Regions from separate parts of the Peribacillus sp. FSL M8-0224 genome, predicted to be linked through region 1. Evidence: riboswitches for the same ligand, from Rfam matches in the RefSeq annotation. Region 1 holds a riboswitch; each other region holds the start of a gene.

Region 1 (3,133 bases):
CACCGACTAGAGGATTTAAGAATAAACCGTCGACGATTTCCAATGCTGTCTTTTGGATATATTCATGTGCACGGTGAACAGGGTTCCTCGTTTGGAAACCGACAACCGTTTCCCATCCTTTTTCAGCGAAAGCCTTCCTTGTCTCGACTGGGTCCAAATAATGAGCTTGAAATAGCGGACGCTCTATTCTCTTGATCAACTTTATTTCCCCGCCGACATATACATCCCCGCGGTTATATAAATTTTTCACTCCAGGATGCTTCTCATCATCTGTTTGATATACCAATGTCGCTTCCAATTGCTTATCTGGAGTGTAAATATCGGAAACGGAGAGAACCCCGTAAGTTTCACCTTCATGGGTTAATGTTACTTCTTCACCTATAGTAAGGCTTTCTGCAGCTTCTTCGGTCAAAGGCAGCGTAATCGGGATGCTCCATACATGTCCGCTGCTAAGCCTCATATCCTTCACCACTGTCTCATAGTCACTTTTTGTAAAGAATCCTTTAATCGGGCTGTAGGCACCAGTGCCTATCAATTCAAGATCGCTTAAAGCAATTTCATCGATTTCGATTGACTTCGTTATTTTACTAAAATCATATTTTGGTTCCCAAAGATCGATTAATGTTCCTCCGTGCGGTAAACTGATTGTCATGCTAATTTCCCCCTATGGCTTCTATTTATTTAAGCCTATAATTTCTATTTATTTAAGATAAATGCAATCCGCATTCCGTTTTTTGAGCTCCTTGCCAACGGCCTGAGCGTAAATCATCTGCATTGAAGGCAGGTGCAGTACACGTTTTACATCCAATGCTCGGATATCCATTATCATGCAGGACATTATATGGAAGTCCATTTTTGTGGGCATAGCGCCAAACATCTTTCCATGTCCAATGTATGAGTGGGCATATTTTAACTGATTTGAACTTATTATCCTTATTGATATACTCGGTCTTAGCCCTTGTTTCGGATTGCTCCCTCCGCAGTCCCGAAAGCCAGGCTGTTGCCGATGAAAGCACATCTGTAAGCGGAACGATTTTACGGATGTTACAGCACTTATTGGAATCACTAAGCCATAATTCATCGCCATATTCCGCCGCTTGTTCCTCAAGCGTCAAGTCAGGTTTCTTCATTTCGATCAAAAGCTTCGGATATCGCTTCTTCACTTCCTCGATCAATTGGTAAGTTTCCTCAAAATGAACATCTGTATCAAGGAAAACTATTTTAGCCGAAGGATTGACCTTCGCCAATAAATCCGTAAGCACGATGCCTTCAATACCAAAACTGCAAGCATAAATCAGTTTGTCTCCATAATGGTCATTCGCCCATTGCAGAACTTCCAAAGCACCTTTTGTCTCACTGTCTGCAGGAAATACAGGGAAGTCCCCTGTATTGAAATTTTCATAGTTTATTAATGCAGCCAACTTTGTAGCCCCCTCTAAAAACTTGCTGTATCAGGTTAGAGTAACTGTTGATCAATTCCCGTTGTAATATTCCCCGGGTTATTTGAATCTAGGAAAAAGAGACGAATCTAACCAATACTCTCTTTATATCAGTTAAACCCGCCTCTAGTTTTTCTAGTCAGCAGATACCTTATTTAATTCTTAGTTTTTCATTTCTCTCCATTTGAATGATTTTACCATCCTGGACAATAAGTGTAATGGATCCATATTTCATTGAATTAAGCATTTCTTGAAGTCGTTCAAAAATTTCTTCAAGCTGATTCTCTTTATCCAAACCAGTTCCTCCTTTAAGAAAATCCGCGAATATTTTATTTTAAATTTCTTAGATTTATATAATTCCATACAAACTTACATTGTTATGGTCTGCCTAAAATTTTCACAAAAAACAAAAATCTTTCCATGATGGAAAGATCGCAAGGTAAATATCTTTACCTTATCTTCCAAAATGATCAACATTTTGTTGGAGGTAGCACCTTGCATCCATCATGCAGGTTGCTGGACTTCAAAGGGCCAATTCCCTCCGTCGCTCTGGATAAGTTTTATTATTTTAAATATTAACATATATTTAATCCTTGTCAATGGAGTTTTCTTATAAAATAACTTGGTTTAATATTATGGATGAACTGTTATTTTTATACACACTATTCAATTTATGATTTTATGTTCATATAAATGCGAAAATAGACTCGTCTTTTTAGATAAAGTCTCCAAAAAAATGAGTCTATTTTCATTATTAGGCCTATTATTGACGCGTGTTATTCTAAAAAAAATTTCTAGGGTTCCAGTCTTTTTATAGAAGGAATTAATTTATTGAAGTCATTAATTTCTTAACTGTATCGCTTCTACAAATTCTTGAACCTGACTCTGGACGCGATCAATTAAATGCAAATCATTGATCGGGTTTTCTGGATTCTGTTTATCTATTTCCTTATCAACAAAATAAATCCCCTGCAGCGGCTCGCCTTTTAATATTGAAATTAATGGTTTAAGCGCATAGTCAATCGCCAATAGATGCCTGTTACTTCCACCAATCATGATTGGCAGCACCGGCTTCCCCTTAAAAGCACCTTCTGGCAGCAAATCAATCAATGCTTTCAATACACCTGTATAAGAAGCCTTATAAACCGGTGAACCTATAATGACTCCTCTGGCCGCTTGAATTCTCTCTGAAAGCTTTGAGATATCCTCGCTATTATATTTCCCTTGGAATAAATCATCTGCTGAGAAATCCGTAATCGAGAAATAAGCTGTAGTAAATCCTGCATTTTCGACTAATGATTGAATATGTTTTAGTGAAATGTCCGTTCTTGATGGAATAGCCGGACTTCCTGATAAAATTACGATATCGCTCATTTGATACCCTCCAATGTTACAAGATTTCCAGATATAATTTTCTTAAAGCATTTCGTGAAGTATACATTTATCGTAATTGTCTGAAAAATATAAGTCAAATCTTACACTCTGGACATCTACTCTGAATGAAAAAAGAAACGGTCATATTTACGGCTTGATGCTCATGCCCTTAAATATGACCGTTTCATTATGTATGATTTTGTTTCCCATGAATACCATATACCAAAAGTTGAGCAATGCTCTTAATTCGTTCAGAAGTAAAATATGGCTCCTTTTTTTGTTGATGGATCTCATAATGTGTAGATAAAGCCAATGTGAAA
Region 2 (3,133 bases), 2.5 Mb from region 1:
CATCTTCCAAAGTGATTAAACTTTGTGTGAATTGGCACCTTTCCAAGGAAATCTCCTTGTCGGTTGCCGGGTTTCATCGGGCACATCCCTCCACCTCTCTTGATAAGAGCTAATATATAGAATATTTGTACATCATTAAGTTCTTTAGTATGGAGAAATTTTATCATAGATAAAAAAGGAGCGCAATGTATATTATTTCTAGTACAAGAATGAACAGGAACTTTACTTAAACCGATTTGGAAGTCAAGGAGACGATATTCGTCGCCTTTTCAATTGCCTGCTCCAAATCTTCTATTAAGTCGTCTACATTTTCAATCCCAATCGATAATCGGACTTGATCGGCACTTACGCCCGCTTTCGCAAGACCCGCCTCATTCAATTGTTGATGGGTCGTACTGGCTGGGTGGATGATCAAGCTCTTCGCATCCCCCACATTAGCCACATGGGACCATAATTCCACCGAATTGATAAGTTTTGCCCCAGCTTCGCGATTACCTTGAATCCCAAATGTCACGACAGATCCAGCTCCCTTTGGCAAATACTTATCCGCAAGGGCTTTATCGGGATGATCCTCATCACCAGGATGTGAAACCCAGGTAACGGCAGGATGGTTTTTTAAATAGTTTATGACAGACTTGGTGTTGGATAGATGCTCTTTCATCCTTACATGCAGCGTTTCAAGTCCAAGCGTAAACTGGAATGCACTTTGGGCACTTAGTGCTGGGCCCAAATCACGGAGTAACTGGACTCGGGCTTTCGTTATGAATGCAGCAGGTCCAACTGCCTCGGCGTATACCAGACCGTCGTAACTTGGGTCAGGCTCCGTGAAGCCAGGGTAGTTCGGCGAGTTCCAATCAAATTTCCCTCCATCCACGATGACACCGCCTAGCGTCGTTCCATTTCCAAGAAGCCATTTTGTAGCGGAATGGATGACAATATCCGCTCCAAAATCAATTGGTTTGCAAAGATACGGTGTCGCGAAGGTATTATCAATGATTAAAGGTATGCCGGCTTCGTGGGCAATTTCCGCTACCGCTTCAATATCGAGCACCCTCAAACTTGGATTTCCGATCGTTTCAGCAAAAATGGCTTTAGTTCTTGGCGTAATCGCCCTTTTGAAGTTTTCAGGGTCATCGGGAGAAACGAACTTCACTTTGATCCCATATTTAGGAAGAGTGTTTTCAAAAAGGTTATACGTACCGCCATATAATGTAGAGGCAGAAACAATCTCATCCCCTGCAGCGGCGATATTCAGGATTGAAAGTGAGATGGCGGCCATTCCGCTTGCCGTTGCCAATCCGCCGATACCGCCTTCCAATAAAGCCATCCTTTCCTCAAAAACACTGACCGTGGGATTATGAAGCCGTGTATATATATAGCCATTCTCCTTTAGGCCAAATAAATTCGCTGCATGGTCGGTGTCCTTGAACAAGTATGCATTGCTTTGGTAGATAGGAACGGCACGGGCACCTGTTTCATCAGCTTGGAGACCGCCATGAACACTTAATGTTTCGAAACGCAACTTTTTCTCTGACATATAATTTCACCTTTTTCTATGGATTTAGTTGGATTTATATGAAATCTGGCTTTTTATAAACAAAAAAACCACTTCAATAAGAAGAGGTTTCAAGAACACACCTCATCTACCAGAGCCAACACTCTGCTGGAATTAGCACCGTATATAAAAATTTATACCGGTTGCCGGGCTTCGTCGGGCCAGTCCCTCCGCCACTCTTGATAAGAACTATTAAATTCTGCCATTACTTAATTCAAAATATAGCATTTTAGATTAAATCAGTCAATGAATTGTTAGAATATTCTTTGTTTTTCTCTTCTCTCATTCAAATGTCAGCAACAAAGAAAACCAACCGCGGTTCTGATTGGTTTCCTAGCTGATTTCCTTAAGCAATCCGTACAAATAAGGAACGGATTGAAAGGCATATATTTTTTTGTGCAGCTGCCCTTCTTTGAAAAGCAATAAGCAAGGAACACTTTCGATTTCATATGATTCGGCAATTGCTTGGACATAGTTCATATTCATTTTGCCTGCCTTCAATTCCGGAAAAAGCTCCAAGGATATCGTCAACATCTTGGAGGCCACCTGACAGGTGCCGCATAAAGGTGTATATAAATATAAGCAAAAGGTTTCCCCATTTTCAACAGCAAGCTTACACTCTTCTTCTTTCCATTCTTGCATCAATTAGTCGTTCACCCTTTGACTTAGAAATTTCATTTTCACATTCATATTGGCAGATAGGAGCACAGTTGCGATATGATGTTCGGGTGAGCTCTCCACTTCTTTGTACATTTTATTAATATACAGGTGGTTCGCTTCCGGCATTTCCCTTCGGAACTGCTTCCGCAGCTTTTCTCCTGATTCATCTGCGTCAAAAAGGAGATAAACATCACGGTCCATCAATTCATCCACTAATTCATCCAGCTTAGTTAATGATATGGTCCCATTCGTACATATTATTTCCACATCTTCATTTAAAACGGAGGCAACTTTTCTTCTATCGGAACTGCCTTCTACAATGATCACTTTATCGAATTCGCCCCACTCCATGTCATCACTCCATCTCACGAATTATGTGCGCAACTCACCCACTGTACAAATGAAAAAGAGAGCAGGCCTTTTCAGTCCCCCCTCTCCTTTCTTTTTAACCGTTGATTAAACTCTCATACTCTTCAGCGCTCATCAAGTTTTCAATATCACTGACATTAGATGGTTCAAGCACGACCATCCATGCCTTTTCATAAGGAGACTCATTTACATATTCAGGGTTGTCACTTAAATCTTCGTTTACTTCAACAACCTTGCCACTGATAGGTGCATAAAGCTCAGAAACGGTCTTAACGGATTCAACACTTCCAAATGGTTCGTTCGCTTTCAATTCATCGCCGATTTCCGGAAGCTCAACGAATACGATGTCCCCAAGCTCGGACTGTGCGAATGCCGTAATTCCAATGCGCACTGTTCCATCTTCCGTTTTGACCCATTCATGTTCTTTAGTGTAACGAAGTTCTTTTGGTGTTGTTGTCATAATTAACCCTCCATATGTACATCTTATTTTATCTATTCCATTATAAGGTAGATTGTTTGTTTAAGTAAGGAATTAACCAAATATTTCGT
Region 3 (3,133 bases), 2.4 Mb from region 1:
AACTGTTCATCCATGGTTTTCCCGAGCATGTTCTCTACCACTTCGGTACGGGTTATGTCCTCGATTTTTCGACAAGTGACACGCTCCCCATTCCTCATGATCGTAATTTCCTCACAGATTTCAAAAATCTCAGGCAGACAATGTGAAATGAAAATGATTGCCACGCCTTTTTGCTTTAACTCATTTACAATTCGAAAAAGTTCCGTCGTCTCCGTATGACTTAACGGAGCAGTTGGCTCGTCGAGAATCAGGAATTTGCATTCTGTCGAAACGGCTCTTGCTATCAGGACCATCTGTTTTTCAGCCAAGGTAAGGTCTCTAACCAGCTTTTTCGAAGGGACATGAATTTTCATATCTTCAAGAATAGAAGTGGCTTTGTTGTGCAGTTCTTTCCATTGTACCCTTTGTTTTTTTCCCATGTTTTGGACCATATCATTCAACATTACATTTTCCCCAACTGTTAAATAAGGGATGAGGGCGGTATCCACTTCCTGATAAACTATTTGAATGCCCTGTCCCTGAGCAGCTTTTGGCGAGCGGATATCCCACTTCATCCCATCAATAAAAATGTCACCTGAATAATGAACATGGGCTCCCGATAAAACTTTCATTAACGTCGATTTCCCTGCTCCGTTTGCACCGACCAATGCGTGGGCTGTTCCTGATTGTACGGAAAAATCAACATCACTCAGCGCCTTCACCCCCGGAAATTCAATCGAAATCTTCTTCATTTCTAGTTGCTTGCCCATGTCCATTCCCCCTTATAGAACAGACACTCCCTTCGCTGGAAAGAGAGTGTCTCTTTTTATTTTTTATAATGATCTTTCAAAACCTTCATCCAATCTTCTTCAAATTCCGTCGATACCCCCCAGCCATCGACAATATCAGACAGGTTTGCCATGTTTACCGCTTCTTTTGAAGCTTGGATTTGCTTTTGCGAAATAAGTGATGCCTCCAAATCATATGTTTGCGGCGTTTCTTCGCCAGCTAATTTTTTAGCCAATATCCTCATATTCACTGCACCGATCAACTTGGGATCGACTGCTGCCGTGTAGGACCATGAGCTATCAGCCGATTGGATCTCCTGGAGATCTGCGTTCGAAACATCAATTCCATATATCTTTACTTCATCGCGGCCCGCTTCTTTAATCGCCCGGGCTGCACCGATAGCAAAGGCATCCCATGTTGCGAAAATGGCATCCAATTTACCTTTAGGGTATTTATTCAGCATTGCGGCTACAGCATTTTGTGTCTGCACCGAAGTATCAGCGGATGCCACTCCGAATCTTTCGACTTCTTTAATCCCAGGATTTTCTTTTAATTTTTCCTGATAGACTGCATTTCTTCTTACCATTGGAGGAAAACCATCCACCCAAAGATATGCAATTGCCGCTTCACCTTTCTGTTCTTTTATCAGTTTATCGAAAGCCAGTGTTGCCAGCGCTTCATCATCTTGTGAAGTTAATGTCACGCCCTCTATTTTAGATAGATCGCTTATTGAATCGAATGTGACAACGCTTTTACCTGCATCAACCAACTTCTGAACGTCATTTACAGTTGCGGCATCATCACCATGTGAAATGATATAGCCGTCGTAATCTTCCTCCAAAGCCTGTGCTATCGCATCATGGAATTTAGCCGTATCACCATTGGCTGTGTACGTATCCACTTGAAACCCCAGTGCTTCTCCTTCTTCTTTCGCCCCCGCCAGGTATTGGGCAGTATGATCATCACCGCCAATTTTACGGATCACCTTGATTTTGGCTCCATCGCCATCAGCAAATCTCTCCGGGACATTTTCAAATGATACTTTTTCTTCTTTCTTCGATTCTGTGGAACTCTGCCCTGCAGAGCAACCCGTTAAAAGCAAAGCCGAAGCGATGGCAGAAATGAATATCCCTTTAATAGACCTTCTCATCTTGTTTCCCTCCATGTTTTCTCATTAGTCTTATCAGTTAAGTCGGTGTAAATCCCAAAATAAAAACCTCTCTAATATAGAGAGGTTTAATCGGCTGTTTTGCAGACTTTTCCCTCTCTTATCTGTCAAAACATTTCTGTTTTGCAGGATTTAGCACCAATTCCTAATGGAACGGTTGCTGGGCATCTTAGGGCCAGTCCCTCCGCCACTCTTGATAAGAGATATATTGTGTTACGTTTTCGTAATTATCACTTTATAGGGATATAGTCGTAAAGTCAATAGATTTTTGAATATTTGAAATGTTTCCCGTTATTTTTATTTTCTTTGAAGCTGGGCTAGACGCTTTTTCTCGATTTTTTCAAGCCTCTCCAACTGCCTTAATTTCACTTCGAACAACGTGATCGGATCACGGTAAACCTCAGGATTTTCTTTCATATGCTCCAATGCAGCCTGGTAGTCTTTTATTTCAGTCTGCGTCTGCTCTATCGTTTTTTGAAGTAAGGCAAATGAACTGCGATAGAAAAGTGAGATGTCCCGATCCAATGATTTTTCAAACAATCCAAATTGGGTTAGAAAACGTTCCGTGATCATTTCGGCAACATCCAGGTAATCTTCACTTTCCAGGTATTTCTTGTAACGATTGTACATATTGGCCTTATTTTGCGGTATCGCCCCAAATAGCTTCCCTGCTCCTTTAAGCAGCAATTGTGATGGAGTCCTGCGCAAAAGGATATTAACGTTTTCGATGCGGATACTGCTTGTCATCCGGTCGGCATCACGACGCCAGTCATCCAACACCCTGAAGTCACCTGCCAGTGTAATCCGTTCTTCTTTGTATAATTCATTGAATCCGGCACTCATCTCATCCATGAACTGCTGGCTTTGTGAGAACTCCATTTGGGAACTGGCAATCCAGTCTTGAAGAGAACGGTAATATTGAGGCATGATCTTGTCAGAAATGAAGTTTTGAATCCGCTCATTCATTTCCTGGTTTAACTGTACATGGACCTGACTGAAATCACTGCTTTCCGTTAACGATTTAGAGCAATCCCTCAGTAATTCAGGAATTTTTGAATAAAGCTGACTTTTCACTTCGTCCTTAAGCGAACGATACGACCTTATGATATTTTCACTTTTTTCTTTTTCCAGATCAGCCAGTTGATTGACCGCTCCATTCAGTTTGACTTCCATCTGCTCATTCCACGAGATGGAATG

The links. A riboswitch is a leader RNA that binds a small molecule or an ion and turns the genes downstream of it on or off. The one in region 1 is predicted to bind S-adenosylmethionine.
Region 2: another riboswitch for S-adenosylmethionine. It lies ahead of MKX49_RS23750 (O-acetylhomoserine aminocarboxypropyltransferase/cysteine synthase family protein); the one in region 1 lies ahead of MKX49_RS11595 (YezD family protein).
Region 3: another riboswitch for S-adenosylmethionine. It lies ahead of MKX49_RS00180 (sugar ABC transporter substrate-binding protein); the one in region 1 lies ahead of MKX49_RS11595 (YezD family protein).

Annotation. Positions count from the first base shown of each region.
Region 1 covers NZ_JBBOOJ010000001.1:2,411,771-2,414,903, forward strand. Annotated here, with positions in the region: gene sat (sulfate adenylyltransferase) at 1-652, opposite strand, end outside; gene MKX49_RS11590 (phosphoadenylyl-sulfate reductase) at 705-1,421, opposite strand; gene MKX49_RS11595 (YezD family protein) at 1,591-1,734, opposite strand; SAM riboswitch class I at 1,891-1,999, opposite strand; gene ssuE (NADPH-dependent FMN reductase) at 2,280-2,813, opposite strand; gene MKX49_RS11605 (TetR/AcrR family transcriptional regulator) at 3,001-3,133, opposite strand, start outside.
Region 2 covers NZ_JBBOOJ010000001.1:4,871,619-4,874,751, forward strand. Annotated here, with positions in the region: SAM riboswitch class I at 1-109, opposite strand, end outside; gene MKX49_RS23750 (O-acetylhomoserine aminocarboxypropyltransferase/cysteine synthase family protein) at 227-1,537, opposite strand; SAM riboswitch class I at 1,637-1,744, opposite strand; gene MKX49_RS23755 (thioredoxin family protein) at 1,889-2,197, opposite strand; gene MKX49_RS23760 (toprim domain-containing protein) at 2,201-2,566, opposite strand; gene gcvH (glycine cleavage system protein GcvH) at 2,661-3,044, opposite strand.
Region 3 covers NZ_JBBOOJ010000001.1:35,368-38,500, reverse strand. Annotated here, with positions in the region: gene MKX49_RS00185 (sugar ABC transporter ATP-binding protein) at 1-749, opposite strand, end outside; gene MKX49_RS00180 (sugar ABC transporter substrate-binding protein) at 806-1,918, opposite strand; SAM riboswitch class I at 2,034-2,139, opposite strand; gene MKX49_RS00175 (GTPase domain-containing protein) at 2,234-3,133, opposite strand, start outside.